4 regions of the Paenibacillus sp. FSL R7-0048 genome follow, and region 3 is predicted to be linked to each of the others. Evidence: riboswitches for the same ligand, from Rfam matches in the RefSeq annotation. Region 3 holds a riboswitch; each other region holds the start of a gene.
The links. A riboswitch is a leader RNA that binds a small molecule or an ion and turns the genes downstream of it on or off. The one in region 3 is predicted to bind thiamine pyrophosphate.
Positions count from the first base shown of each region.

Region 1: linked by a shared signal. The riboswitch ahead of NSQ91_RS09930 (thiamine phosphate synthase) and the one ahead of NSQ91_RS02195 (ABC transporter substrate-binding protein) in region 3 are both predicted to bind thiamine pyrophosphate.
Region 2: linked by a shared signal. The riboswitch ahead of NSQ91_RS13225 (ABC transporter ATP-binding protein) and the one ahead of NSQ91_RS02195 (ABC transporter substrate-binding protein) in region 3 are both predicted to bind thiamine pyrophosphate.
Region 4: linked by a shared signal. The riboswitch ahead of thiC (phosphomethylpyrimidine synthase ThiC) and the one ahead of NSQ91_RS02195 (ABC transporter substrate-binding protein) in region 3 are both predicted to bind thiamine pyrophosphate.

Region 1 is NZ_JBBORF010000001.1:2,283,707-2,291,532, reverse strand. Features, by position in the region: gene NSQ91_RS09960 (VOC family protein) at 1-106, opposite strand, end outside; gene NSQ91_RS09955 (fumarate hydratase) at 265-1,824, opposite strand; gene yfbR (5'-deoxynucleotidase) at 1,927-2,532, shown strand; gene thiH (2-iminoacetate synthase ThiH) at 2,614-3,729, opposite strand; gene NSQ91_RS09940 (thiazole synthase) at 3,763-4,530, opposite strand; gene thiS (sulfur carrier protein ThiS) at 4,586-4,789, opposite strand; gene NSQ91_RS09930 (thiamine phosphate synthase) at 4,786-5,433, opposite strand; TPP riboswitch at 5,547-5,648, opposite strand; gene NSQ91_RS09925 (SDR family oxidoreductase) at 5,736-6,608, opposite strand; gene NSQ91_RS09920 (GDSL-type esterase/lipase family protein) at 6,846-7,826, opposite strand, start outside.
Region 2 is NZ_JBBORF010000001.1:3,014,889-3,022,714, forward strand. Features, by position in the region: gene thiE (thiamine phosphate synthase) at 1-378, opposite strand, end outside; gene thiD (bifunctional hydroxymethylpyrimidine kinase/phosphomethylpyrimidine kinase) at 368-1,198, opposite strand; gene thiM (hydroxyethylthiazole kinase) at 1,222-2,016, opposite strand; gene NSQ91_RS13215 (ABC transporter substrate-binding protein) at 2,058-3,095, opposite strand; gene NSQ91_RS13220 (ABC transporter permease) at 3,092-3,868, opposite strand; gene NSQ91_RS13225 (ABC transporter ATP-binding protein) at 3,849-4,544, opposite strand; TPP riboswitch at 4,743-4,846, opposite strand; gene NSQ91_RS13230 (amino acid ABC transporter substrate-binding protein) at 5,069-5,905, shown strand; gene NSQ91_RS13235 (amino acid ABC transporter permease) at 5,959-6,627, shown strand; gene NSQ91_RS13240 (amino acid ABC transporter ATP-binding protein) at 6,641-7,393, shown strand; gene NSQ91_RS13245 (S-layer homology domain-containing protein) at 7,489-7,826, opposite strand, start outside.
Region 3 is NZ_JBBORF010000001.1:498,726-506,551, forward strand. Features, by position in the region: gene NSQ91_RS02185 (ABC transporter permease) at 1-457, opposite strand, end outside; gene NSQ91_RS02190 (thiamine-binding protein) at 454-747, opposite strand; gene NSQ91_RS02195 (ABC transporter substrate-binding protein) at 826-1,875, opposite strand; TPP riboswitch at 2,037-2,147, opposite strand; gene NSQ91_RS02200 (hypothetical protein) at 2,306-3,757, opposite strand; gene NSQ91_RS02205 (MFS transporter) at 3,830-5,050, opposite strand; gene NSQ91_RS02210 (pyridoxamine 5'-phosphate oxidase family protein) at 5,211-5,630, shown strand; gene NSQ91_RS02215 (response regulator transcription factor) at 5,750-6,424, shown strand; gene NSQ91_RS02220 (HAMP domain-containing sensor histidine kinase) at 6,421-7,826, shown strand, end outside.
Region 4 is NZ_JBBORF010000001.1:6,402,350-6,410,175, reverse strand. Features, by position in the region: gene NSQ91_RS28300 (beta-galactosidase) at 1-1,035, shown strand, start outside; TPP riboswitch at 1,107-1,216, shown strand; gene thiC (phosphomethylpyrimidine synthase ThiC) at 1,319-3,061, shown strand; gene NSQ91_RS28290 (phosphotransferase) at 3,147-4,133, shown strand; gene NSQ91_RS28285 (alpha-amylase family glycosyl hydrolase) at 4,387-7,826, shown strand, end outside.

The sequences.
Region 1 (7,826 bases), 1.8 Mb from region 3:
TGGCATCAAAGCAGTGCACAACAAAATCTATCAATTGGTCTGCATCTTCCGCAATAAAATACGGCGTAACGTTAAGAAACCCATTTCTAATATAATGTGGTGCCATTCGTTGTCCTCCTTTAGACAGGTAAAAACGCCTTCGGCGTTCCTTAAGGATCATTTATAGTCTGGACATATAAATCCTTATAATTTGATTAAAACCCATGGAAAAGCCATACAGAGAATCTGCCCTCCTCATGACTTATCCACCGGTTGTAACCCCATTTATTTAAACACCGGCTCCTTGAATTGAGTCAATTTAGCTGCAGAATCTTTTTCCACATCCGCATGCAGACTGTTGCCGTGAGCATCCATCGTCACAATCGCTGCAAAACCCTCCACATCGAGATGCCACATCGCCTCAGGAATACCAAATTCCATAAAATCAACAGCGTTGACCTTCTTAATACACTCTGCATAATACTGGGCGGCTCCACCAATCGCATTGAGGTATACCCCGCCGTGCTCCTGCAACGCTTTTAACGTTTTTGGACCCATACCACCTTTTCCGATGACTGCACGGATTCCAAATTTTTTGATAATATCGCCTTGATAAGGCTCTTCACGAATGCTCGTAGTTGGGCCCGCAGCTTTTACATGCCAGCCTTCCTCATCTTTCATCATCACAGGACCACAATGATAAATCACAGCCCCTTCCAGATCTACCGGAGACTCATGATCCATTAAATATTTGTGCAAAGCATCACGGCCTGTATGCATTTCACCGGATAAAATAACCACGTCTCCAACACGCAGACTACGGATATCCTCTTCACTTATCGGCGTTGTAAGACGTACTTCCCGCGATTCAGAGGCTGGGCTGTTAGCTCCCTCAGCAATTACTGCTTCAGATTCATGTGCCCCTTCATCATCTACAGATATCCCTGTACCACTCTCATACAACCAATCCTCTATATTGCCTGTGGATGGATCAACCAGCACCCCTTGGCGGCGGAAGGCCCAACAGTTATAAGCAACGGATACGAAAAAGCTAGCTGGCAGACGATTCATTACGCCAACCTTACAGCCCAGCAGCGATACTTCACCACCAAAGCCCATCGTGCCAATTCCAAGCTTGTTAGCATTCTCCATAATATAGTCTTCCAGCTTACTAAGGTCTTCTATTGGATTAACATCCTCCACTTTGCGGAACAGCTGCTTCTTAGCCAGCTCGTAGCCAGTCGTACGGTCACCGCCGATACCCACGCCAATAAAACCGGCACTACAGCCCTGTCCCTGCGCCTGATATACCGCGTGTAAAATACATTTACGGATTCCGTCCAGATCCCGACCCGCTTTGCCGAGTCCTTCTAATTCTGCCGGGAGACTGTATTGAATATTTTTATTCTCGCAGCCTCCACCCTTCAGAATAAGTCTAACGTCTATTTTATCCTCTTCCCATTGTTCGAAATGAATGACTGGTGTGCCTGCACCCAAGTTATCTCCGCTATTCTCACCTGTTAATGAATCTACAGAATTGGGACGAAGTTTACCATTCTTGGTCGCTCGTACAATGGCATTATGAATATCTTTTTTCATCTCAATCTGATTGATTCCCACAGGGGTGTGAATGATAAATGTAGGCATTCCCGTATCCTGACAGATCGGAGACACTTGCTGCTCAGCCATTCCGATATTTTGCGCAATCGTGGTTAAAGCAAGACCGGACCGGGTAGCCCTGTCTTCCAGCGCGCGACCTTTTGCAACTGCCCGGCGTACATCTCCCGGCAAATTCGTGGAAGTTTCTACGATAAGGTTATAAATACTGTCTTCAAAATGCTGCATCTTCATTCAAGCTCCTCTCGGCAGTTCCAGGTTATCTAAAGTTTGATACAATTAGTATAATAATATCATACCTAGCACCGCATGAAAGGGGTTACTTTAAAATTGAGCTACCATTTTTCTGCCTATCTATATCGTCTTCAGTATATTCAGCGCTGGAGCTTGATGCGCAGCACCGCACCGGAGAACGTCGCTGAGCATTCTTTTCATGTTGCATTGCTCACACATATGCTCTGTTCCATCGGTAATGTTCATTTTGGACGTTCACTAAACGCGGAACGAGCAGCAACCATAGCTCTGTTCCATGATGCCAGCGAAGTGTTCACAGGTGACATCGCCACGCCGGTAAAATACAACAATCCTCGCTTGCTCACCAGCTTCCGCGAAATGGAGAAAGTTGCGGCTGATCGCTTAACTGGAATGATTCCATCAGAGCTGAAAAGCATCTACACTCAGCTTATACGACCGGAAGACAGCCCTCCCGATTCGGAGGACATTCTGCTGCACAGCTATGTGAAAGCCGCTGATCGGCTGGATGCTTATTTGAAATGCGTATGGGAAGTTGCTGCAGGAAACCGAGAATTTGCCGCCGCGAAGGAGCAGACAGCAGCAAAACTTCGTGGGCTTGACCTGCAGGAAGTGGATTATTTTCTGACTCATATGGCACCGAGTTTCGAAATGTCTCTCGATGAGCTCTCTGCCGGAAACTAAACACCCTCTATACAAAAAAAATGGACCTCCGCATGAATCTCGCAGGGGTCCATTAGTGATTAATAATTGATAATACAAGCGTTACGTTGTTGATTCGGTCAGGATATCCCAGTCTTTAAAAATGGGCTGCAAACCCTTCGTATATAGCATTTCCGTAATCTCCTGCACACTACGGCCATCGGATATTTCGAATTGCGGAGTTCCCCCTGCATTAGTGTGACCGCCCACCTCAGTAGTGACCCCGGCTGACATCTTAGTTATTCCTAGATGAATTAAATGATCGCGTAGAGAGGCAGGCTCTCGTGTAGATAAAGTAATGCCCGAACGGGGTAAAAATAACCGGTATGCCAAAATAATCTGCACTAGCGATCGGTCGGTAACATCACACTCCGGGTTAAATTCCCCTAAATAAGGCCGAAACCGCGGAGGTGACAGACTGATCTCGCAATCTGGATACCGATCCTGCAAATAGCGGGCATGCATGGCACTTTGGAATGCCTCTTGCCGCCAATCATACATCCCGAGCAACGTACCAATATTCACAGAACGAAAACCTGCCTGACAGCCGCGTTCAGGTGCATCCAGGCGATTCCGGTAGTTTCTTTTAGGCCCTTTAACATGCAGCTTTCTGTAAGTCTCCTGGTGGTACACCTCTTGGTATAGTGTTAATCCATCCACCCCTGCTTGAAGAAGCTCTTTATATTCTGCAGTTGATAGAGGATTTATCTCAATACTGACAGAGGAAAAAAATTCCCTGAGTACATCTACGCAATCCTTAATATATGAGACAGGATTCTCCCGGCGCGATTCACCAGTCAAAATGAGGATATGCCGCAGACCTGTAGCTGCAATCTTCTCAGCCTCCCTGCGGACCTCCTCCAAGGACAGCTTTTTGCGCGGAAAATCATAAATGGAGCTGAAGCTGCAGTAGGTACAATGATTCACACAAAAATCCGCAAGATACATCGGTGTGAACAGCTGCATCGAATAACCAAAATGTGCACGGGTCAGTCGCTGTGCAGCCAACGCCATCTCCTCTAGCAGCGGCGTTGCTGCCGGAGAAAGCAATGCCAGCAAATCATTTTCGTTCAGCTTGTCTTTTCCAAGCGCCCGCTTAACGTCATCCTCCCGGAACTCCTTCCACAGCTGCTCATAAGGATACTGCTCCAAGCGGGCCAGTGTGTCAAAAAAGCTCATGCTAATCTTCCCTCCTTTCGTGACCTATCAAATTCAGTTCAAAAATCCAGTCAACGGTGACGAAGCAAAAGCAACTTCTTCTACAGGACCCAGTCCTGCCAAATAAGCTTTGCGGCCAGCGGATATCGCCTCGCGGAACGCTTCCGCCATGACGAGCGGATTACGTGCCGTTGCGATAGCCGTATTAAGCAGAACAGCAGCGGCCCCCATCTCCATTGCTTCCGCCGCTTCCGAGGGCTTGCCAATCCCGGCGTCTACAATAATCGGCAAATTCACTTCTTCAATAAGAATACGCACAAGCTCCTTAGTGCGCAGGCCGCGATTCGTCCCGATCGGCGCACCAAGCGGCATCACAGCAGCAGCACCGGCATCTCTCAGACGTAAAGCAGCCGAAAGGTCCGGACTCATATATGGCAATACTACAAAACCCTCCGCTGCTAAAATCTCTGTAGCTCGTATGGTCTCCAGATTATCTGGAAGCAGGTATTTCTGATCATTGATCACTTCGATCTTGACCCAGTTCCCCAGTCCCGCAGCTCTTGCAAATCTTGCAATACGGACTGCCTCTTCCGCTGTACGCGCTCCTGAGGTATTAGGCAGAAGAGTCATGTGGCCGGGAATGTGGTTCATGATATTTTCTGCTCCACCTTGCGGGTCCACTCGGCGAAGCGCTACAGTAATCACCTGAGAACCAGAGCTAGCAATCACTTCGGGGATCAGCGTATTCCGGCTATATTTTCCGGTTCCGATAAATAATCTACTGGTTAATTCGATGCCGCCAATATGTAACGGGTCATGCATGAAATTACCTCCCTTTGGTTCTTATAAATTTCTCAAAATTCTATACCGCTCCATCTCAACCCCCACCAACAAAGTGCACCAGTTCCAAACGATCATCCTCGCTCAGAGCAGTACTTTCATAATTCTCCTTACTGACAATTTCTCCATTCAGCTCAATGATCATCAGACGACCCGACCACTCAGGAAGACTGATCAAATCAGCTATAGTTTGAATACCACCAGAACACTCTGCGGATTTCCCGTTAATCAACAGCTTCATTCTGAATCACCCCCTTCGCCCATGCTGTTACCTCCAGGCCATGAATGAACCGCCATATGAATAGCTTTGGCGGCCTCATAAGGATCATCCGCTCCGCAAATACCGGACATCACAGCAACTCCTGCCGCACCTTGTCTAATGATCTGTGCCGCATTAGCGGGGCTAATTCCGCCAATAGCAATTACAGGAATAGAGCTGGTCTTCACCGTTTCTGCAAGCAGCTCTAACCCACGTGCGGGCAGCCCTAACTTGCTATCCGAGGGAAATACATGACCAAACAAGCAATAATCAGCTCCCTGCTCTGAGGCATTCGCCGCTTCTTCCGGAGAATGAACCGATCTCCCCAGCCGAAGCTGAGGTGCAATTCGCCGGGCTGTACCCGGACTCAGACTGTGCCAGGCCAACTGAACCCCCGCGGCACCAGCTGCCAAGGCTACATCTATTCGGTCGTTGATTATCAGTTTGGTAGCGGGCATACCGGCAGCCAACAGCTCCTGTGCCGCAGCGAGTAGTTCGCGTGCAGGACATTGCTTATCTCTCAGGTGAATATAATCGACCCATATCTGCACCGTGACAGCTAGTTCAACAAAATGTCTCAGCTGTAGCTTGCCGTCTGATATTAGATGGATCTCAGCTTGCAACATCACGATCTCCTCTCTCACTTCCCTGTAGGTCAGTAAAAAACAAAAAAACTGCCCCCCGTAAGGAAGGCAGTCAGAATCTGTATATAGACGGCACTACAAATAGCCCGACAACAGAAATTCGTTCTCCACTTCCCTACGCTGGTCTTAACCAGATCAGGTTCAAAGGGTCCGGAAATCCATTCCGTCTCAGCCAATCGGCACCCCTAGTGACATAAATATACAATTTTAAAATGCTAACGTGGTTTATAGTAACATATTTTTTTATTGAAATACACCCATTTATTCACATTAGCTGTTCTGATCTAACCGTTTACTACCTCGCCACCATTTACATGAATAACCTGTCCAGTCACATAACTGGAATCGTCAGAGGCCAGATATACATAGGCTGGTGCCAGCTCTTCTGGTTGTCCAGGCCGTTTCATAGGCTGTGTACCTCCAAACTCGCTAACCTGTTTTGCATCAAAGGTAGAGGGAATCAGCGGTGTCCAGATTGGACCTGGAGCAACACCGTTTACCCGTATGCCCTTCTCTGCCAGATTCGTGGACAAGGATCGTGTGAAGCTAAGAATAGCTCCTTTAGTTGATGAATAGTCCAGCAGCTGCGGGCTTCCGCGATAAGCGGTAATTGAAGTTGTATTTATAATGGTAGATCCTGCTTTTAAATGAGGCATAGCTGCTTTTGTTAAATAGAACATCGCAAATATATTCGTACGGAAAGTACGCTCAAGCTGCTCGGAAGTAATATCCTCGATCTTAGCTTGCGGATGTTGCTCTGCCGCGTTATTGATGAGAATATCAAGCTTTCCTAAGCCCTCCACCGTCTGTTTAATAAGATCCTTACAGAATTTCTCGTCACCGATATCACCTGGAATTAGGATACATTTGCGGCCTTCCTGCTCGACCTGACGTTTAGTTTCCTCTGCATCTGAGTGTTCATTAAGATATGAAATGACCACATCAGCGCCTTCTTTAGCAAAAAGCACAGCAACTGCACGCCCAATTCCGCTGTCTCCACCGGTAATTAACGCCGCCTTGTCTTGCAGTTTACCTGCTGCTTTATAATTTGCCGGCTCGTATTTGGGCAGCGGCGTCATTTCACTCTCAATCCCTGGCTGATGATGCTGCTCCTGTGGGGGTAAGGTTTTTGTAGCTTGTTTATTGTTGCCTGACATCTTCCCTATCTCCTCTCGTTAAGCAAATTGATAGTTAACTGATCGTCTTAGGATGGCACAACTATGCACGTTTATACGCTGGGTTTGTCATTTTCTTAAATCGCTTTACGAATCTTACTTACCACAATGAAAGTAGAAATAAACAACCGCGAGAGATACACTGCTGTAAGTGGAGAGGAATTCACTGCATACAAATAGACACAGCATCGCTGCTGTGCCTTGAATTGTTCACCCTGACTATTTTAGAGAAGAAACATGATTTTCTGCATTCACTTCATGTTCCAGCACCCACATAAAGTACAGAGCTTTGGCCGCTTTCTCCCGGGTCACTATAGCTTTAGGTTCTAGTTCTGTCCCATTGACCATTTCGCCTCTGGCAATCCCCACTTCAGATCTAATGAGTCCTAATTCATATGCACTTTTCACTTTTGAAATTAAATTAGGAGAAATGTCCGCTGTATCAACAAGCTGCGTCCAGGATACAAGAGGATAGTACATCGCACCTCTAGCTCCTGGCTCCAAATTTGAATCATAGCCAGGATCTCCTGGCACTACTGCTATGCCGTTATAATCAGTCATGTACTTAGGTTTATTAGCAAACTTTATTTGGTAAACGTCATAGAGAATAGCACCCATCGTTTCACGTGACAGCTTACCTTTCGGATAATAGGCAAGATCTGATCTTTCCACTTTCATTAACTTAGAAATACTGCGTGTGAATTCAGCAACTGTCATCACCGTATCCGGATTAAAATTTCCTTGACGGTCTTTGCCCATTACTCCCAGCTGGATTAATTTGTCAATTTGATTACGGTAATAAGCAACTTCCCCGGTCGTCGTATCATTCGTTATTTCCGGAAAAATCTTACCCCAGTTCCCTGTTAGTGCCGCATGCTTAACGTTGCCTTTAAGGTAAGCAGTAATGGAGGCAGCAGTAGAATCGCCAGTAGCACCTTTCTCTACAAGCTCCGTAACAATCATCCGCGAAAATTGTTTGGCGAGCGCTTCTTTAAAATGAGTCCCATCGACTTTCTTTGAAGGATGCCCGTTAGCGTAACTTCCGTCATTTGTTTTGCCTGGCGTTTCTCCGGCTTCAATTGACATGAAGAGGGCTGTTATTGCTTCTGCACCGATCTCGTTATAATATTTCAGACTTTCCGAGTTAAGGTCAATAAGTGTAACTCCAGATTCATCTGCGACCCGTTTAAGAATATCTAC
Region 2 (7,826 bases), 2.5 Mb from region 3:
AATCGCCTGCTGAGCTTCAGCGAAGGAGTGAGCGGATACACCAATGATTTTATTCTCTCCAAGTAGCTGGCGGATCGCCAATGCAGGGGTATCCTCCTGTCCTACATGAATTCCGTCCGCATCAAGTGCGATCGCTAAATCAATGTCGTCATTCACGATAAAGGGCACGCCATTGGCATGACAGATCTTTTGAAGTCGTCTGCCAAGATTAAGTCGTGCCTTATCGCTTAAGGATCCGGTACCCTTTTCACGGAATTGAAACATGGTTATGCCCCCAGCTACCGCTTCCTGCAGCACCTTAACGGGAGCTTTACGGCAATTTACGCTGCCCATTATGAAATAGACTTTTAATAGATCTCGCAGATGTTCACTGTTCATTCGTTGCACTGTTTATCCCTCGCAGTCTGTTTTGATAAGCAAAATGATTGGTTGGTCCATGCCCAGCCCCTATGCCCAACTCGTCCTCAATCGCCGCTTGTATAAATGCTTTGGCAGTTTGAATGGCCTCAGCTACGGATTTGCCTTTGGCTAGCTCGGCGGTGACCGCTGCTGAATAGGTGCAGCCTGTACCATGCGTATGTCTGGTCTGAATCCGGCTACTCTCCAATAAGGTATATTCCTGACCATCATATAGAAGATCGGTTACGGCTGTGGTTGAAGTATCATGTCCCCCTTTTAGCACTACATATTTGGAGCCCATTCCATGAATGATTTTGGCTGCTTTTTTGCGTTCTTCGATGGTGGAGATCGTCATCTTTGTGATCATTTCGGCTTCGGGAATATTGGGTGTCGTCACCAATGCTAAGGGCAGCAGATGGCTGATTAAGGATTGAACCGCCTCCTGCAGCAGCAGTGTGGACCCTCCTTTAGCGACCATCACAGGATCAATTACAAGATTAGACCAGCCGTAATACTTAATTTTATCTGCCACAATGCGGATGATGTCGCTGTTAAATAACATCCCGGTCTTTACGGCATCTGGTTGCAGGTCAAGTCCTATAGAATCAAGCTGCTGATTTATAGCTTCCAGAGTCACTGGATAAACCCCTTGGACACCCAGCGTATTCTGCGCTGTCACAGCTGTGAGGACGGACATGCCATAGACAGAAAGCTCTTGAAAGGTTTTTAGATCGGCCTGAATGCCAGCACCACCGCCGCTATCGGAGCCGGCAATGGTTAGAGCTTTGGATATAATCATCGATTTCACTCCTTTGAGGGTCATTAACTGAGCTGTTTGATGCTAGATCTTTCTAGGAAGACTTCTGGCGTGACCCATGTCAGTTGATTTAGAAACTCAACCTGAAAGCTTCCCGGCCCTTGACCAGTTGTTAGTTCAGCGGCGATTTCAGCGGCTACTCCATAGAAGGAGAGGGCTTCCACTGCAGCCTCCAACGAGGCACCGCCACTTACCGCGAGAAATGCACCCACAACAGCGCTGAGCAAGCAGCCAGTTCCTGTAACCTTCGTGAGAATAGGGTGACCGTTGCTGGCAATATAAGTGTTTTTTCCATTCGTGATCACATCGTCTTTTCCAGTTATGATGACCACACAGCTTAACTTCCTCGCAGCAGCTTCAGCCAAAAGGACTACATCGCCTTCACCTTCGCCAGCATCCACCCCTTTAATGGACCAACTCTCCCCAATCACATTAGCGACTTCAGCCACATTCCCCCGCAGTGCGGTGATTTGCATCTCATTCACTAGCTTTTGAGTGACAGCGGTCCGATAAGAAGTTGCGCCTGCACCTACCGGGTCAAGCACTAGGGGAACCCCGTGTTTATTAGCGGATTTACCAGCGAGCAACATAGATTGAATGGCGTAGTCATTGAGTGTGCCTATATTTAGAACTACAGCAGACGACATAGCGGCGATGTCGATCACTTCTTCGTGGGCATCCGCCATAAAGGGAGAGGCACCCAGCGCCAACAGACCGTTGGCTGAGAAATTGGCTACTACAATATTAGTGATGTTGTGGATCAAGGGGTTGGATTCCCGTACTTTGGCTAAGTAACTCATCATAATTCCTCCTCAAGCTTGTATGAATAACCAACTAAACGTTACAGATTGATAAAAGCTTCCTGTGCTTTAATATCTTCTGGTAGAAGATCGTTGGTGGATAACCACAGCTGAACCTTTTCCCAAGATGTCGGGTCTTGATAACCAAAAGATTGATCGCCAGCATTCATCAGTGGCAGTAGAATCTCAAGACTTTTTTTCTCAATCTCCTTGTCGAGCGGTGAAGTTGCATCTTCATGTGCAACCAGTAAATCCAGGGCTTGTTCAGGATTCTGCTCCACAAATATCTGTCCTTTTGTTATGGCATTTAGAAATTTTTTGAAGTAGGCTTCAGAATTTTGCAATCCTTGTTCGCTGGCCACCAGCACAAGCTCATAATAGTCAGGTACTCCGTAATCCGTTGGATTAAGCGAGGTGACTGGATGTCCCTCTTTTTCAAGGATCAGTTGTTCATGGTTGATGAACCCGCCCATTATTGCGTCCACTTGTCCTGTAGAGATCGCAGGGATAAGGTCAAAACCTACGTCAATCAGCTTGGCGGATGAAGGATCGCCTCCATCACTCTGGATCATTGTCCGAATCATTGCTTCATAGAGCGGAATGGAGGAATAGCCGATTTGTTTTCCTGCGAGCTCTTTGGGACTATGAATACTGCCTGCCTGAGGAACCATCAGATGATTCAGTGGATGCCGCACGATAGCTGCAATCGAACGTACAGGAATTTTCTCGCCGCGTGCCATAAGTACCTGAGGCTGATAGCTGAGCGCTAGATCAATTTGATTTGCTGCTACAAGCTTTAGGGCGTCATTGCTGTCCGCAGGCATTTTGATCTCGACATCCAAACCTTCCTCTTGGAAAAAACCTTGCTGTTGCGCAGCGTATAGAAAGGAATGAACGACATTGGGATACCAATCAAGCATAATCGTCAGTTTGTGTGACTGCTTATTTTCGGTGTTGGAGGAACCGGTTTGGGAGTTGCTATTTAGCTTGTCTGCCTTCCCGCAGCTGCTTAAGAGCAAAAGTGTGCATACTAGAAATACAGAAATAAGTCCTCGTTGTGGGGATTTTAATTGATTCATTGGTTAGATCCTCTTTTCTTTAAAAATAATTGTTCGAGTAAAGCTATCGCCAGAAAAAGTACAACACCAAGCGCGGACAGCAGAAATACAGCCGCAAACATTTCATCGCTCTGCATATTTCCGGCCATTCTGCGGCTGAAGTAACCGAGTCCTTTACTGCCGCCGAGCCATTCCCCGATAGTAGCTCCGATGACGCAGTATACAATGGACAGCTTTAAGCCAGAGAAAAAAGCAGGCAATGCCAGTGGAATTTGGGTTTTGACAAGCAGCTGCCAGCGGTTTGCACCAAATGTTAATAATAAGTCCTTGTAAGTCTGGCCACTTGTACGAAGTCCATCATATGTACTCACTACGACTGGAAAAAAAGCCGTCAAAAACACCACAGCCACTTTGCTCCACAGCGTATATCCGAACCACATAATAAAAATGGGGGATAGCGCAATTAATGGGACCGTCTGGCTAATGATAAGGAAGGGATAGATGGCCTTTTCTACGGGGCGAAACAGGAACATTCCAATGCCCAGCAATACACCAAAAATCACAGAAAGGACAAAACCCACCAGTATCTCCTGTAACGTCGCCAATAAATGCTGTCCAAATAATAATTGCCTGTGCTCGATCAATGCGATGCCAATAGATGAAGGTGCAGGGAGAATAAAGGCTGGAATCAAGTGAAGGCGAACAGCTGACTCCCAGATTACAAGAATGAGCAGTACCAGAAGAAGGAAGGGACCATAGTTGTCTAGATGTTTTTTAAAAGGTATAGGTTGCATGCAATCTTCGCTCCAACTCTGCCCGTAGTGCTATAAACCGGGGTTCATAGTTCATCTTATAATGTCTTGGTTTTGGTAGATCGACAATGATCTCCTGTAATTCGCTGTGCGCACCGCCAGATAATAAATAAATCCGGTCACTGAGCAATAGGGCTTCTTCCAGATCATGAGTGATGAGCATAATCGTCTGATTCAGTTCACCCCATAACTTCAACAGCCAACGGTGTATCTCACGTTTGGTCATGGCATCGAGAGCGCCAAAGGGCTCATCCAGCAGCATAAGACCACTTCCGCCTCCAGCCACTAAGGTGCGCAGAAATGCTACTCGCTGTTTCATACCTCCCGAAAGTTCATGGGGATAAGCCTTCTCTACATCTGTTAAGCCGAAGCGGGCCAACATTTCCCGAATCTGAGTGATCGTTTTCTGTTTACTAAATCTGGGCTTGATCTCCCAGGGCAAAAGGCAGTTGTCGAGCACTGTTCTCCAAGGCAGCAATAAATCCTGCTGAGGCATATAAGCGATCTGACCTAAACGACTAGCGGTTGAGGGGAGCGTAGGGAGTTTTATTTTTCCATGAGTAGGTTCGAGTAAACCGGCAACCGTTTTGAAAAATGTGCTTTTCCCGCATCCGCTAGCACCTACTACGGAGACGAATTCCCCTTGCCTGATATCCATGGATAGATTTGCGAATACAGGGGGTTGTTCAGTTTCCGGAAAAGAGTAGGTTAGGCCTTGAATAGATAAAATGGTCGTGATGATCTAACCTCCTAATATTTTTGTGGAGCGTCTAAACAAATAAAGACCCATCCATTTCCAGAGGAAATGAATGGGTCAAAAAGTTCATTCTGCATAATAACACTTAACATGCTTGATGAAAATTCTGCTCCACTTCCCTCCGCTGGTATGATCCAGATCAGGTTCCAAGGGTCCGGAGCTTGAAGCTCCGTCTCAGTCGGCCGACTCCCCTAGTGAAATAACAGGTCCATATTAATTTGTTTATAAATATACCATATCTTTCTGAGAAGTAAAGAGAGAAAGAAGTGAAGGATTAATCCAAGATTGGGTAAGATATAAGTAGAAATCTAGTTAATATTACAATTCCGATGTATATAATCGGAAAAAAGTATTGACGATCATGTGATGGCAGTGTACTATTCAATTTACCGGAAAAAAACCGGATAGAGAGAGGGGATTTAATAATGAAAAAATGGAGTTTAACTATTATATTGGCGTTAACCGTGGTTCTTGTAGCGGCTTGCGGCAATAATTCGAATACCAATACGGCTGCTGAACCAACAGCTGGAACGAATGGTGGAGCAGCATCTTCAGCGCAAAACAGTTTGGAGGCTGTGAAGGCCAGCGGCAAATTGCGGATAGGTACAGAAGGGACTTATGCACCTTTTACTTATCATGACACTGCGGGGAAATTGACGGGTTTTGACGTGGAAATTGCCGAAGAAGTAGCCAAACGTTTAGGTGTTGAAGCTGAATTTTTTGAAACTCAGTGGGATGGTATTTTTGCTGGGATGGATGCGAAACGGTTTGATGTCATTTTTAATGAAGTTTCCATTAACGAAGATCGCAAAGTGAAATATGATTTCTCTGAACCCTATATTGTATCCAAGGCAGTATTGATCGTGAGCGAAAACAATGAGGATATTAAGACCTTTGCTGATCTAAAGGGTAAAAAAGCAGGACAATCCCTGACCAGTAACTTATCCGACATCGCTCGTGAGAACGGTGCTGAAATCGTAGCTACGGACGGTTTCAATCAAGCGATGGATCTGCTGACTTCGGGACGTATTGATGCAACTGTGAATGATGGCTTGTCTTATCTGGATCTGAAAAAACAAAAACCAGATGCAAAAATTAAAGTGGTTGATGAGATTCCTGAAGGCTCACAAAGTGCTGCGGTATTCCTGAAAGGCAATGATGAGCTGGTGAATGCGGTCAGTGATGCGATTAAAGAGATGAAAAGTGATGGAACGTACTTGAAAATTTCCGAGAAATACTTTGGAGCTGACGTTTCAAAATAATACAAGGCTAGCAAGGCTAATTAAGCCTAGAAGCTAAAAAGGATGTCTGAATAATGGATGACCGCAAAATACAAATTTTCTTAGATACACTGCTACCCCTGCTTAAAGCCGGGGTGGCTTTTACCATTCCGTTGGCTCTACTTTCCTTTGTGCTTGGATTGATTTTGGCGATCCTAACCGCGTTGGCACGTCTTTCACCGTGGGTAATTCCGAAGCTAATCGCCCGTTTTTATGTATGGGTCATTCGGGGAACCCCGTTGTTAGTGCAGCTATTTATTATATTTTATGGTTTGCCGGCTGTTGGTATTGTACTCGACCCTTTCATTGCCGCCACCATTGGATTTACCCTTAGCGTAGGGGCTTATTCATCGGAAATCGTACGCGCTGCTATCCTGTCGATACATAAAGGCCAGTGGGAAGCTGCCTTCTCAGTCGGGATGACTCGTGGGCAGGCTCTGCGCCGCGTAATTCTGCCACAAGCTGCACGCGTTTCTGTACCGCCGTTATCCAATTCTTTTATTAGCTTGGTCAAAGATACATCGCTTGCAGCGATCATCACCTATACGGAGATGTTTAGAACTGCTCAGCAGGTAGCCTCTACCACTTATGAGCCTCTGCTGGTATACTCCGAAGCAGGATTGTTTTATTTAGTGTTCTGTTCTGTGCTGTCGGCGCTGCAAAATTACTTGGAGAAACGACTCGATCGTTACTCTGCGACCTAAAGGAGAGATACTTGTGATTGAAATCATTAATTTGCATAAATCCTTCGGCGCACTCCAAGTGTTAAAGGGTATTGATCTGAAAATGGAGCATGGAAAGGTACTTGTCATTATTGGGCCATCCGGCTCCGGAAAGACTACACTGCTGCGCTGTTTTAATCTGTTGGAAATCCCGGATCAAGGCAGCCTGTCACTCGGGGATATCACCATCAATTTTACAGATCATAAGAAAATTCCTCAGAATTCCGTATTAGCTCTTCGGCAGAAAACAGGGATGGTCTTTCAATCGTATAATTTATTTCCGCATATGACTGCGCTAGGCAATGTGATGGAGGGACAGGTAACTGTCTTGAAACGAACCAAGGAAGAAGCGCGTAAGCGGGGCCTTCAACTGCTGGCTAAGGTGGGTTTGGCTGATAAAGCTGATAACTATCCACATCAGCTGTCAGGTGGACAGCAGCAGAGAGTGGCCATCGCCCGGGCTATGGCAGTAGATCCAGAAGTGCTGTTGTTTGATGAGCCCACTTCGGCGCTCGACCCCGAGCTGGTAGGGGAAGTGCTTAAGGTCATCAAACAATTAGCAGCAGAAGGTATGACTATGGTGATTGTGACCCACGAGATGAAATTTGCCGCCGATGTAGCGGACCGGATCATTTTGATGGATGGCGGTCATATCTTAGAGCAAGGAACTCCGCAAGAAGTGCTGGAGCATCCGAAGAATCCCCGGGCTCTGCAATTTCTGAATAGACTGAATGGTGAAGAAGAGTAGAAAGACAATATATATGAAAAAGCAGCTCGGGAATCATCCGGAGCTGCTTTTTCGTGTGTAGATTATTCAAATGAGAAGAGTAACTGAAATTTGGCTTATCCTCCAGTTTTCAGGAACTCCAAAGCGTTGTAGAGCATAATCGCAGCTTCGGCACGGGTGAGTTCGCTTTTTGGATTAAACTTTCCGTTAGCGTCTAGAGTATTGATCTTGTATTTCAGGGAGCGCTGAATACTGCCTTGATATGCAGGGGTCAGTGACGCTTCATCAGCGATATCTACTGGAACGATATTGATCATCGGCAGATTACCTACGCCTTCGATCGCTTGCACTAGATAGTTAGTGAATTGCTCTTTGGTCATAATTAGGCTAGGATCAATGTCTTTTGGTAGCTTAACTTGATTGTAATAAGCATTGATAAAGGCTTCAGCGTACC
Region 3 (7,826 bases):
TATAATTCATCATGACCTGATCACTTTGGGCCAGACCGCCCATCGCAGCGACAGCTACCGGGAAGAAACATACTAGTGTAATCAGCACGATTTTGGGCAAAAGACCAAAGCCGAACCAGATAATGAGCAGGGGTCCGAGCGCGATGGAGGGAACATTTTGACTCAGAATAATAAGTGGATAAAAAGCCCGTCTAGCCCAAGGCAAAAGATGCAAAAGCAAAGCAACGATCAGGCCTACCCCCGTACCAATGGGAAAACCAATTAAAGTGAGCCGCAGCGTAGCCATCGTATGAGCCCAAAGACCAGAAGCGTTACTGGTGGATTCACGAGCAATATCAGCAGGACTCGGCAGAATCCAGGATTCAATATGAAATACAGATACAGATAGCTGCCATACGGTTAAAAAGAAGACGACCGCCACAAGGGGCGGCCATATTAGCTTCCAGGTCGATCTCACGGCCGATATTTCTCCGTCAATTTATCCATGCTGATTCCGTTAGGATTATGAGCGATTTTGATCTGCGAAATTACGCTTGGACTGCCTGCTTCGATCAACGCCTCCTGCATCTGACGCACAACCTCCAGCAGCTCGCTAAGCTCACCTTCCATTGTGGTTTCCAGCGGATTCACTTGATGTTTAACACCGGATTTCTGAATGACCTCAATCGCTTTATCTACGTATGGGATGGAATCCTCGTTGTTCGGAGTTTTTGGAATTACTTGAATGCTTAGTAGGGTGTTAGCCACAATAATCAATCCTCTCATTTTATAAGGTAAGTTCAAAAAGCCAACTTTGATAACGAAGTAATTCATTACAATTGTTGTTTACTCCGCCGGTAAAAAATCATTACTGAATGCACTAGCAGCATCCAGCGGTTTATCCAGCAACTTCAGATCATACATCCAGTCGCCGTAATTTTGCCAGACCTCGGTTTTTTGCTCGCCCCAGCGGGCAGCATCGTCCTTGTATTTTGGGCTAAGCCATTTTTGGCTAGCTAGGACAAGGTCGGCGTCCAGGTCAGGAACGGCCTTCGATAACATACCGGCAGCCTCTTCCGGATGATCTATGGCATATTGATAACCTTTTGATGTGGCTTTCATGAAGGCCTTCACCAGATCAGGATGATCTGCAATTTGCTTCTCACTCGTCGTCAGCACAGGCGTGTAATAATCGAGCTGCGGCGCATAATCCTTTAAGTACAGCATATCCAATGGCTCGCCACGTAACTCAGCCTCAACACCAGTCCAAGCGTAGAAAATCCAGGCGAAATCAATGTCACGTTTGATGGCGGTAAAATAATCAGCTTCACCGATACTGATCAGCTTCACCTTTTTCACATCGCCACCTTCAGGATCCATGATAGCTTTCATGGCTGCTTCTTCGGCCGGTGAGCCCCAGCCTCCGTAGGTTTTACCTTCGAAATCCTTTGGTGATTTAATATTGCGATCTACTGGAGCAGCGAATCCCGACGTATTATGCTGAATAATAGCTGCTATCGAGACAAGGGGCACGCCTTGTAGACGGGCTAGCGTTAATCCTTCTTGGGCGCTGATGCCAAAAGCGGCTTCGCCAGAGGTAACCATAGTATCAGAACCCGCTGCGCCTGGCTGAACGATTTCGACGTCCAGACCTTCTTCAGCGTAGTAACCAAGATCCTTAGCTACGTATAGACCGGTATGATTCGTGTTCGGTGTCCAGTCGAGTGCGACTTTAACTTTGGTGAGCTCTTTTGGAGCATCCGTCCCAGCCGAAGCAGTTGGATCAGTAGCATTTGCTTTGTTTCCGGCTGTATTCCCATTGTTGCTGCCGCATCCGGCAATGGCAAGAATGAGTACACAGGTGAGGCACAACGTAAGTGCTTTTTTAAGGTGCATGTCTTCTTCTCTCCTTTAAGGTTACAAGAATCCCGTCTTCACAACATGAACCGTAAAGTGTAGTATGTACGTTTTTCTACATCTTTTAGTGATCTTACAAAAAAAGCGCCCCGAGTGATCGGGACGCTGGCTTGGCGCAAGGTTAGTTAAGGTCACAGGGACCAGAACCAATTGGCGATTCCTACGCTGGCATTATCCAGATCAGGTATAAGGGTCAGTATCTTGTGGGATACAATCTCAGCCGGCCAATTCCAGCACCCCTGGTTCTATGAAGTTAACGGGTATTTCTATGTGCAATATAAGTAAGTATAAGTTTTGTACCCATACTTTATATCTTATATTTCTCGCATACGGTGTATTATAGACGGCTGTACTCGGAATGTCTAGTAGTGCACTCCTGAATTTTTCCAATCCAGTAGTTTCTTTTTTGCTAGTCTAGATCTTTATATTTTTTGCGGTGACGCCGTTTAAGCTCACTAACCAGCGCCCCTAGCGTGAGGACAACGCTGATCAGAATCCCGCTCATGATCACGAAGAGGGCAAGAAATTCAAAGGGAGAATAACCAATCATTTTACTCCATTGAATCTTTCCATCCAGATCGTCAATGACCTGATTCATGCCGTAAATCCCGCTTACTACCGTAAATACAGTAAGAATCATCAGCAGATTATCCCGTCGCTTGGATTGAAACTTATCCTGATACTGAAACAGGTCATTTAAAGTTTCTTTCACTTCCTCGAACAAAGCGTCGTTTCCGTATACTTTACGCAGCTGAAGAAATATCTCCCGGCCCTGCGACTGGGAAATCAACTCCAAGAAGTAGAACTTTGCCGAGAACTTATTAATGGAGTAGATTAGATTGTCTATTTCCTCATAATCATGATTAATCCGAAGTCGGGAGTGCATATTGGCTAGCTTTAGCAGAACGATTTTGTGGAAAATATTGAGTAAAAATCCGTAATAATATTGCCCGTACATCTGGTTGGCTAGACTAACAGCAATCTCCTGTTCAGCGCGGGTCATGCAGCAAAAGGTCTGCTCATTCATCATATAATACGTGTCTGGACCCCAGCGATTATAGGAGTGTTCATGACAATAGTTCGCAATATATGCTGGATCGCTGGCACTGGCATAGGGCTTTCCGTTCAGATCAATTCCATCAAGCTGTGAGGCACGATAGCGCAGATTTACACTAATCTCATCAGAGCTTTCTTCATTCTGAAAGCCATAAAAAGCTTGCACCTGCATTCTTTCATCTACGAAAAAAGGAAGGGTCTCGAAATAAGCCCCATTGATATCCGATTGATCCAGATATGGCTCCAGTCCATCCACCAAATTTCGGAAGACAAAATCCTCTACCATCTCATAGGTCTGTTCCCCGCAATGAATATAAGTGTAATCATCCTGTATGAAGGTATTCTCTAGCGCACGGAAACGATCTGCGAATTCTAGGGCAATACTAAAGGGAATTGAATCCCCCTCCAGCTGGACACGTATCGTCACGAATCCAAGCTGAAAAGGGCATATGAATATATCCGTCGAGAGAATTTTGAAAAATATAGATTGCTGCGGAATCTCCAGAATGCAGTCGAGATTATTTACTCTGGAAAAACGGCGAAACGAGTCGGCATCCTTCCTGCGTGGAAAAAGGACATGTGCAGCAAACGGTAAATAGGTGCGCTCCATTCGTTCATGGGAAACACAGTAGCCATCTCCGTAGTAGGCAGCTTCAAGCTCTTTATTATCCAGAAAAAAACGTGTGAAGCCGTCGTCCTGTAATTGCTGGATAAGCTGCTTAGAATCGCCCTTTTTTATAGAAAAGGGAAATATAAACTGCATGAGCGCAGTATGTAACAAAGGCTCAGTTGAAGACTCATTCATTCATCGTCCATCCTTGTGCTCAGAATATGCTTATAGATCACATTACCCTAAAAGGATAACGTTGATACTGTTCTAAATACGGGAACTCTTTCCTTTCACCGCTTGCATGGATTGGAACCTCCATGCGGCAATGCTTAGCAGAAACAAGAAGGCGGCAAAAGCGGCAAGTAATCCGGCTGTTTGTGCCACTTCTAAATGGTCCATAGACCAGCCCATAAACAGAGGTAGCAAAGCACCGCCAACACCTCCGGAAGCAATCATAATGCTGGGTGTTGACTCTTCGGTGCCAGGCAGCATTTTGCTGGAGAAGACTAAAGCAATGGAGAAAATACCGGACATAAACAGCCCCAGCAGCAGAATTACAATGAAAGCAGCCATTCGATTGTCAGTGAACGGAAAGAGTGTCAGCAGTAACAAGGTAAGTAAACAGCTGCTGAGAATGTACACGCGGTAAGATATTTTTTCGGCAATTACACCCGCAAACAATCTTCCTGTAGACATCGCCAGCCAAAAGAAAGTGACTGTCAGTGCTGCGGCAGACTCCGTCATCCCTAGCTTGGCAATAAAGATAGCCGGCATAAAGTTGACTAAACTCATCTCTGTGCCTACATAAAGAAAAAAGAAAACGATGAAGATCCCTAACAGAATCCATTGCTTACCTTTATACGGAAATTTTTTGTTAGAACGTGAGCTTGAGGATTGCGAATTGTCTGCTCCTTGGACAGAGGCACGTTCATCCAGCATTCGTTGTAGATTACCGAAGTGCCCTCTTGTCCAGAGGATAAGAGAAATTAAGGAGAAGGCAGCGACGATTAGAAAGGCCAATCTCCACGCTCCGGCAGCAATGAGTGGACTGGCGATAAGCGGCATCACGAGTGCGCCTATCCCGAATAGCACTTCAAGCCGGCTCATTGCAATAGCAGTTCCTTCGGTTACAGCACCAATAATAATGGTGCCGATAACCGCTTCGATCATCCCGAAACCAAAACCTGCGGCAACAGCGATAACATACATCCAGCCCCAAGGCGGTAGAAAGGCGTAGGCAATTTCTGCAACTAGTAGAAGACTGGTGGCAATGAGGATGCCTCCACGTTTACCGAAGCGGCGATTAAGCAGGGGAGAGACCAACACGCCTGCTAAAAAACCAGCGAATTGACTAAAGATTAATTCACCGCCAGCACTATAATTTTGATCATAATGTTGCAGTAGAACGGGCAGAATAGATCCCAGCACAACATGTGCCAGACCGATAACGAAGTAGGAAAGACAGCCGATCCAAATCAGTTTTTTCACGAAGTAAGCTCCTTATCTTGAAGTAGTTTATGAAGTAAGGTCGGATTCAATGTGAACCTGAAGGGTACATTATAATAAGCACCATTGTTATGATAAATCCAAACGGTGAGCTTGGATATATAAACTTTTGTTTACATGCTTGAAGGGAGAGATTTACGTAATGGATAACAAACAACTGGAGCAACTCATTATTAAAGCATTGGATGACAACAAGTTCGGTTCCTTTGGTACGATCGAAGAAGGAAATAAGCCGAAAGTACGTTATATGGCCATTTTCCATGAGGGTTTGAAGATTTATTTGGCTACAAATCGCAAAACTCATAAAGTGGAGGAGTTATCCGATAATCCGAATGCTTTTGTACTGCTTGGCTATGAGGCAGGCGGAAGCAAAGATGTGCTGGAGATTGAAGCAACTGCTACCGTCTCTAAGGATGAAGGCTTGCGCTCCAAGGTATGGAATAAAGAGCTGGAGCCATGGTTTACAGGACCTGATGATCCTAATTATGTAATTCTGGAGCTTACTCCAACACGTATTGAGTATGTAGGCAGCAATAAAGAGCATGGAGTATGGCAGCCGTAAGCTTTAGCGTTGAATTGATCAAACAGCCCTCCTATCCCATATGGGGTAGGAGGGCTGTTTGATGTGTTATAATGACTTCAACTTTTTAGGTATTCATATCGGGGAGGAGCTAAAGCTACATGAGCGTTACTCTGTTATATATTGAAGATGATCGTGAAATTGGCAGTGTAGTGTCTGCTGATTTAAGCGAAAGAGGATATAGTGTCCGCTGGTTACGGAGCGGCGAAGGAGCGATGGAAGAAGCCGGCGCCTGCCAACTGGCTATTCTCGATGTTATGCTACCAGGTCTGGACGGGTTTACGATCGGGCAACGTTTGAAACGTTCTTACCCTAAGCTGCCCATTTTGATGCTCTCCGCCCGGACCTCGATTGATGATAAGCTGCAAGGTTTGGAGTTCGCAGATGATTATTTGACCAAGCCCTTTCATCCGGATGAATTGGCCGCTCGAATCGAAGTGCTGCTCCGAAGGAATGGGGCATCGGTTCAGGATTCACTCACACTTAAACATCTAGTCGTATATGAAGGGGATAACCGCGTGATGAATGCTCAGACTCAGGAAGAAATCATGCTTACAGGTAAGCAATTTCAGATTTTTTCCTATTTGCTGCGTCATCTTAACCAAATTATGACGAAGGAGCAGATCTACGAGGCCGTGTGGGGTGAGGCTTATATCGAAGGAGATAAAACTCTAATGGTACATATTCGTTATTTGCGTGAAAAGCTGGAGCTTGATCCGGGTAATCCGGAAATTATCGAAACTGTCCGTGGGATCGGCTACCGGGTAAGAGCATGAGAGGATTAGAGCGCATTCGCAAGAAACGTAATTCCTCTTTGTTATCAGGGTATTTGCTAATTATCGTATCTGCACTGCTATTTATCCCTGTGGTCCTTCCGTTGTCTTTTGTTGGCTACAATATCCTTAACGAAGTGACCAAAGGTGCCTCGCCTGTAGATACATCCCTGTATTCGAATATTGCACCGCTGGAGACTATGTGGCATAAAGAGGCACTTCACTTAGAAAGTGCCTCTTCGGAAGCCATAAATCAGCGGCTGCATGAATTGAGTCGAAAATACACTGAGGCTACTATGTTTTGGGTAGACGGGCAGGGAAAAACCCAGTTGATTCTCACGCCTGAAGAAGGGGATAAGGATAAGATTTACCCTGAAGTTCCTGATCAGTGGACTGCGGCTGAGGCTATTTCATTTATGAAAGAAAGTACGAATCGTGATCCTTTAGCCATCGTTGCTTTCGTGGGGGACAAAGTGGAGGCAGACAAGGGATTTATGGTGATGCAAATTCCAAGCAAGCTGCTGAACAAAGGGGCTTATGGGGGATTAGGGGCTTGGGCTTGGTATAACTTTGTGTTATTTACCCTTTTTGGAGGGTTCGCTCTGGTTTCATGGATGTTCTTTAGAAAAATTCGCAAACGGCTGCTGCAACTGCAAACCGCGATGACGATCACAGGCCCGGATAGAATGCCTAAGTCTATAGTGACAGGAAAACTGGACGAGATCGGTCGATTGGAGGAAGCTTTTAATACGATGGTAACTAAACTGGATGAAAGCCGACGCAGGGAAATAGAAGAGGAAGAGTTGCGTAAGCGTCTAGTCTCGAATTTATCTCACGATTTACGCACACCCCTAACCGTCATTCGCAGCCATATCCATGTTATGACCAAAGAGGATCTGACCTCAAAAGGTAAGCAGTCCTTACAGCTTATGGATGAGCGTATTGCGGATCTTAGCGTCCTGATCGAGAATCTTTTATCTTACAATCTGCTCAATAGTGGACGGGTAACCTTGAAGCTGGAACGTAAAGATGTTTTACGCTTGTTACGGGAAAGTGCGGCTGCTTGGTACCCCGTATGGGAAAAAGAGGGCTTCGATATTGATATTAACCTGGAAGCCGAACCGCTATTCTGGAGGGTGGATGAGGTCTGGTTCCGCCGTATTCTCGATAATTTGTATCAAAACATTGTACGACATGCCAGCAGCGGGCATTATGTCGGGATCTCAACGGAGCAACGTAATGAACAACGTGCCATAATTATTGCGGATCATGGTCGAGGCATTCAGAGTCCATCCGATTACAAGGGGGCAGGTTTGGGATTGTCTATCGTCGATCTTTTGATGAAGCATATGGAGCTGGAATGGGTTGTGGAGAGCACAGGCAAAGGCACTTCTATTGTAATCTT
Region 4 (7,826 bases), 5.9 Mb from region 3:
TGGACTTATCAGTCGATCGCTCATGGAGCAGATATGGTGTTATATTTCCGCTGGCGGACAGCTACGATGGGCAATGAAATTTATTGGCATGGAATCAATGACTATCATAATCAGCCTAACCGGAGAGTGCGGGAAGCGGGGCAGATCGGTCAGGAGCTGGCAGCAGCAGGTCATGCGTTTGTCGGTACTCGTAATCAGGCTAACATTGCTATTGTTCGTGATTATGACAATGAGTGGGATGGAGAATACGATGTTTGGCATGGCCCGTTTATGTGGAAGAGCAATAAGGAGTGGTACAAGGCGCTTCAGCGGAAGCATATCCCGAATGAAGTACTCTATTTACGCAAAAAAACAACGCTGGAGGAGCTTGCAAGGTACGACGTGCTTATCTATCCTCACCCAGCGATTATGACAGATGAGACAGCAGCACTGCTGGATGAATATGTTCAGCAAGGCGGCAAACTGATCTTCGGCTGTAGAACCGGCTATAAGGATGAGCGCGGTCAATGTTATATGCGTCCTTTCCCAGGTGCTGCTAAGGATCTATGCGGGATCACAGTTGAAGAATTCACAATGGTTAAGGGCAGTCGTCAGCCAACAACAATTAGCTGGTCGGGCGTGACTGAAGTCGTTACAGGAGCAGATGACTTTAATGATATTCTCAAAATAGAGGAAGCTTCGGTTGAAGTGATGGCGGTTTACGCCTCTGATTATTATGCGGGAAAACCGGCGGTAACTAGAAATCGTCGCGGCAAGGGTGAGGTTTGGTATTACGGAGCCGTATTTAATGAACAGGCAGCGGCTGAGATCATAAATTTAATTGATCTACAATCGCCAGCAGATTGGCTGGAGCTCCCAGAAGAGGTAGAACTGCAAGTCCGTACCGGAGCTTCTTCCAGTTATGCTTTTTTGCTTAATTATAGTGAGACTCCTGTCACGATCCATCTTCATGAGACCAAAACAGATTTACTGAGCGGCACAACATTGTCGGGCGAGGTTCTTCTGGAAGGATTTGGGGTATTGGTGTTAAACTAACGTATACATTGATCTCACATTTGAGTAGATTTGGATAATTCTCTCTTTTCGGTTATACTTTGAAGTAGCAATTATATAGTCACGGGAGCTTGGTGGAACCAGGCTGAGAGGATAGTTATAACTATCGACCGTCAAACCTGATCTGGATAATGCCAGCGGAGGAAATGGAGCTCTATTTCTATTTGTCTACTCTAAGGCCGCATCTTATACAGATGTGGCCTTTTCTATGTGTGGGGAGTAGACCGTCTCCGCTTGATCAAATCACCTTATAGGAGGAATTGAGATGACAAGCGAATTGAACAACGATCCAATCAATCTATCAGCTTTTCCAGCAAGTCAAAAAGTGTATGTAAAGGGTTCACGGCCTGATATTCAGGTGCCTATGCGGGAGATCTCACTTAGTCCAACTGCGGGCATAGACGGCGAAGAGGAGAATGCCCCAATTCATGTCTATGACACAAGCGGGGCTTACACGGATGCTAATATTCATACTGATATTCGTCAGGGGTTAGAGCCCAATCGTCTAAGCTGGATTGAGGAACGAGGGGATGCGGAAGCGTACGAAGGAAGAACCGTGAAGCCTGAAGATAACGGGAATGCAACGGGAAAAGCTGTGGCGGAAGTGTTTCCAGCGCTCCATAGAAAACCTTTGCGAGCGAAAAAGGGGCGTAATGTCTCTCAAATGCATTATGCACGCAAAGGGATTATTACTTCGGAAATGGAATACGTTGCGATTCGTGAGAATGTGGCACCGGAATTTGTAAGAGATGAAGTAGCCCGCGGCCGCGCCATCATTCCAGCGAATATCAATCATCCAGAGAGTGAACCAATGATTATTGGACGCAATTTTTTAGTGAAGATCAATGCCAATATAGGAAATTCCGCAGTATCCTCATCCATAGAGGAAGAGGTAGAGAAGATGAGATGGGCCACCCGCTGGGGTGCAGATAATATAATGGATCTCTCAACAGGTAAAAACATTCATACGACACGCGAGTGGATCATCCGTAATTCTCCTGTTCCTATTGGAACGGTGCCTATCTATCAAGCGTTGGAAAAAGTGAATGGGAAAGCGGAAGATTTAACGTGGGAAGTATACCGTGATACGCTCATTGAGCAAGCGGAGCAAGGGGTTGATTATTTTACCATTCATGCGGGGGTTCTGCTTCGTTATATCCCGTTGACTGCACAACGTATGACAGGCATTGTTTCAAGAGGTGGCTCCATCATGGCGGCATGGTGTCTTGCGCATCATCAAGAGAACTTTTTATATACACATTTTGAAGAGATATGTGAAATCATGAAGCTGTACGATGTTTCTTTTTCCCTAGGCGATGGATTACGTCCGGGTTCGATTGCTGATGCGAATGATGAAGCACAATTTGCCGAGTTAGAGACGTTAGGTGAATTAACAGCTATAGCTTGGAGTCATGATGTACAGGTGATGGTAGAGGGTCCAGGACATGTGCCGATGCACTTGATTAAAGAGAATATGGATAAGCAACTTGAAACTTGTAACGAAGCCCCTTTTTATACATTAGGTCCACTGACTACAGATATTGCGCCTGGTTATGATCATATTACCTCTGCTATAGGTGCAGCGATGATTGGTTGGTTCGGTACAGCTATGTTATGTTACGTAACTCCGAAGGAACATCTTGGCCTGCCTAATAAGGAAGATGTACGTATAGGGGTCATTACTTATAAAATAGCGGCTCATGCCGCAGATTTGGCGAAAGGGCATAAAGGAGCACAAGACCGGGATAATGCTCTTTCGAAAGCCCGTTTTGAATTTCGTTGGCGTGATCAATTTCATTTATCGTTAGATCCTGAGCGAGCGCTCGAATATCATGATGAGACATTGCCTGCGGAAGGCGCTAAAACAGCTCATTTCTGTTCCATGTGCGGGCCGAAATTTTGCAGTATGAAGATCTCTCATAATATCCGGAATACGACGAGAATTGAATCAGGAATGCAAGAGAAGGCGCAAGAGTTTCTCCAAGGCGGGAGCCTCATTTATAGATAACTTTTTCTGCTAAAAAGAAATATCTAAAAGAAGTCGTCATTGGCGGCTTCTTCTTTTATACTTTGAATAGATAGGAGTTGATGAAATGGAAGCGATTCGTTCAGAGGAAGCCATTTTAGAGGATTTAAGTAATAGTTTCTATCATTTTTTTGGATTGAAAGTCCTTCATGCTACCCCAATAAAACGTGGCTGGTTAAATCTTAAATGGAAAATCATAACGGAATCAGGACCATTTCTACTTAAACAATACAACAAAAAAAGATATAAATTGTATAATCCAGAAGAACTGAGCTTCGCCTTTTCTCAACAGAAAAGATTGTATCTACAGGGACTCCCATGTCCCGGATTGTTGGCTTATAACCATAAAGTTTTACTGGAATCAGATATGGGAGAGACGTTTATGGTTATGGAATATTGTGAAGGGCGTGTCATAGAGCCGGGCAAAATTAACATCCTTCAAATGTTTGATTTGGGTCGTGCCACAGGTAAAATGCATCGTTTATTAAATGATGGGACCCTTAGTTTGAAAAGAACCCCACAATTTATTCCCCAAAGCCCTGAGGAACGTTTAGAACATTGGAATGTACTCCTACAACAATCAAAGGAAATGGGCAAAACTTCACTCATCACTGACCTAGAGATACAACTGAGAGCGACTGAAGAAATAGATCCGGAAATATTCGAAGGACTTGTAGCTGGATGGGCACATCGTGATTTATGGGTTGATAATCTTTTATTTCAAGATAGCCAATTGTCTGCAATTCTAGATTTTGATCGGTTCAAATATGATTATCCGCAGCTTGATGTAGCGCGAGCAGTGATGTCATGTGCTTTAGATGAAGATTTAGATGGAGCACTAGCTTCAGCATTTATTGACGGATATCGTGAGGAACGAACGGTGGAGCAAGGGGATTTAACAAAATCATTGCAGTTGTTGTGGTATATGGAAAGCCCGTGGTGGATTAATGCCGCGATGGACAAACATAGTGTACCTCCAAAACGTTTTGCAAAAGAAATGAATTGGCTGGCTAAGAACCTGAACAATTTACCTGCTATCTTAGGGAACTTATAGTGAAAACGATTGAATTATAGCCTAAAAGATGCATTGACCAGCAAAAGTTTGGCGCTTATAATCTTAACAAGGAAAATTCATCAGATATTGAACCGTTTGTAAACGCATACAATGAGTTTTTTCCTTATTAATCATTGAAGGAGGAGATTAAAACTATTAAGTATTTCTTTTTTTCTCATTTTTGCAAACGTTTGCACATCACGATAGGCTTAAAATCGTAAGCTGCACTTAAAATTATGAGGAGGTTATTTACTTGGTATCCAAACAATCCAGGCGTTATATTTCGTGGTTAATTATTTTTTCACTCATTTTTAGTTTATTTGGTTTATCGGGTGGAGCATCGGCCAGCAATACGGATCATACAGTCACCTATACCAATCCTACAGCGGCAGCTGTGACCTTACATTGGACTACGAATAACTGGGCTAATACTACGGACACGGTGATGACCAAAAATGGAACCACGTTCATCGCCAACCTCAATGTTCAGGAAGGCGCCACCCTAATTTATTGTTATCACATCACGGCTCCAACGGATAGTTGGGACAATAACGGCGGGAAGAACTGGACGGTTGTTATTCCGGTCGCCGGAAAATACGAAGCAGAGAGTGCATCCCTATCTGGTGGTGCAAAAGTAAATACGAATCACACTGGATATTCGGGCACTGGTTTTGTTGATGGATATACAACTACAGGAGCAGCCACCACTTTTAACGTCCAGGCTTCCGCAGCAGGGTCCTATAATGCCACGCTTCACTATGCTAATGCATCCGGCAGTGCTAAAAAAGTGTCCATTTATGTCAATGGAATAAAGGTTACACAGACAACATTAGCCAACCTGACCAACTGGGATACATGGGCAGACCAAACAGAAACACTCTCTTTACAGGCAGGAAATAACACGCTTGCTTATAAATATGACTCGGATGATAGCGGGAATATTAATATCGACTATGTGACCCTTTCGGCCGGAGCTACACCAACACCAACGATAACTCCTAACCCAACAGTGACACCAACACCTACGGTAACTCCTACCCCAACAGTGACGCCAACACCTACGGTAACTCCTACACCAACAGTGACGCCAACACCTACCATAACACCCACACCAACGCCAACACCTACCGTAACTCCTACACCAACGCCAACAGTGACGCCAACACCTACACCTACTTCAGCGGGGCTAACCGTTCACTTTAAGAAACCAGCAAGCTGGAATGCAGCGATCCGCATCCATTACTGGAATCTGAATCCGGCAACCATTCCGACTAGTGGAGCGTGGCCGGGAATACTGATGAAATCGGACGGGAACGATTGGTATAGCTATACTGTTCCAAATGCTACAGGGGCAAGCCTGATCTTTAATGACGGCAATGGCAAACAGACGGCTGACTTATCTCGCAGCGTAAAAGAGGGCTGGTATAACTCAGATAACGTATGGTATGACGCCAATCCAGACGTTCCTAAGGTTCCGGTGATAACCGTCTCTCCTGTGCCCAAAACCTATGATTCTGCCCAAACGGTGACCCTATCCAGTACAAATAGCGGCGATAAAATTTATTATACGACCGACGGATCAACACCTACGACAACCTCAACGTTGTATACGACTCCAATCCAAGTACCTTCTTCTTTGACTATCAAAGCATTCGGCGTTAACTCTATAGGGCAAGCGGGTAATGTAGGCTCTTTTGCTTATGTGATTGATCTGAATGCCGATTTGCAAGCTCCGATTATCACTGCGAATCTGCCTGTTGGGAATTCGAGCTCAGCGGTTTCCGTATCTTTTAATATAAAAGACAACAAGGCGGCAACAACCACAGCATATTACACAGATAATGGTACGGAACCAACAACGAGTTCAAAAGTCTATATTTCAGGCAATGCACTGACATCTCTTACCGGACCGTCTATCTTGATTAATAAGACGACAACCTTAAAATTCCTTGTGATCGATGGTGCCGGAAATGAAACTAAACAGAGTTTTGTTTATAACATTGGTAATAAGGGCGATTTTCGTGAAGATACGATTTATTTTGTAATCACTTCCCGGTTTTATGATGGTGATTCGAGTAACAATGAGCATGCATGGGAGGATGCCAAGGCAGGAAATCCGGACTCTGATCCAGCTTGGCGAGGGGATTTCAAAGGACTGATTCAAAAGCTCGATTACATTAAAGCCTTAGGATTCAGTGCCATCTGGATTACACCTGTGGTGCAGAATGCCAGCGGTTATGATTATCATGGGTACCATGCAATAAATTTTGCAAAAGTAGATCCAAGATATGAATCCGCAGGGGCATCTTATCAGGATTTGATCAATGCAGCACACGCTAGAGGGATAAAGGTTATTCAAGATATTGTCGTCAATCATACCGGTAATTTTGGAGAAGAAAATCTGTTCCCGATGTTCAAAAAAGATCCAACGGCGGCGGACACCGTGAGTAACATGCTCAAAATTACGGATAAGCTGCCAGCTAACTATGATTCCATGACCCCGGATCAGCAATATCAGGCAAGACTTGCCTTAATGAAGACTGCGGAGACTAACAATAATATTTACCATACGGAAAAAAGTCTTTCTTGGGAGTCTTACACCGTCCAGACAGGACAGATTGCGGGAGACTGTGTGGACTTAAACACAGAGAATCCTCTAGTGAATCAGTATCTAATCGACAGCTATAATCAATATATTGATATGGGTGTGGATGCTTTCCGGGTCGATACTGTAAAGCATGTAAGCCGGTATATTTTTAACAAATATTTTGTGCCGGCATGGAAAACAAGAGGGGGCTCAGACTTCTTTGTCTTTGGGGAAGTGGCTACTCGGTACAGAGATGTGTGGAACAGTGGAATTCCGGCGATATCAACACCATTTTATACTTGGAAAAGCTCAAAACCCTATCCAGGTGACGGTCAAAATGACTACGCTTCCAACAAGCTATCGGTGGAACAAGAGTGGGCAGATAACTCTACTACAGCAGGACAACCTACCTCGAACAATGCTTTTTTAACAGGAAATACTTATCATACGCCTGATTATTCGAAGAAATCGGGTATGGATGTTATTGATTTTCCAATGCACTGGGCTTTCAAAACTGCTCAGGAAGCATTCAGTATGAGAAGCGGTGATCAATTCTATAATGATGCTACCTGGAATGTAACTTATATTGACTCTCATGACTATGCACCTGACCAAGCACCAGAAAATCAAAGATTTGCCGGCACACAGGACACTTGGGCTGAGAATCTCGCGCTGATGTTCACCTTCCGAGGAATACCTGCGATCTATTATGGTTCTGAAATTGAGTTCAAAAAAGGATCAGTCATTGATGTAGGTCCAAATGCGCCGTTAAGTACAACAGGCCGTGCTTACTTTGGCGATCATATTGAGGGTAGTGTTACTGTTCAAGATTACGGTAAATATACCAATGCTACTGGCACACTTGCAGACTCGTTAAATTATCCTCTGGCGAAACATATCAGACAACTTAATTTAATTAGAAGAGCTGTTCCTGCTTTGCAAAAAGGCCAATATTCTACAGAAAATGTATCAGGTGATTTGGCATTTAAAAGAAGATACACTGATAGTAGCAAAGGAATCGATAGCTTTGCTTTGGTTACGATCTCAGGAAATGCAACATTCACCGGAATTCCTAACGGAACATATGTGGATGCGGTCACTGGTGA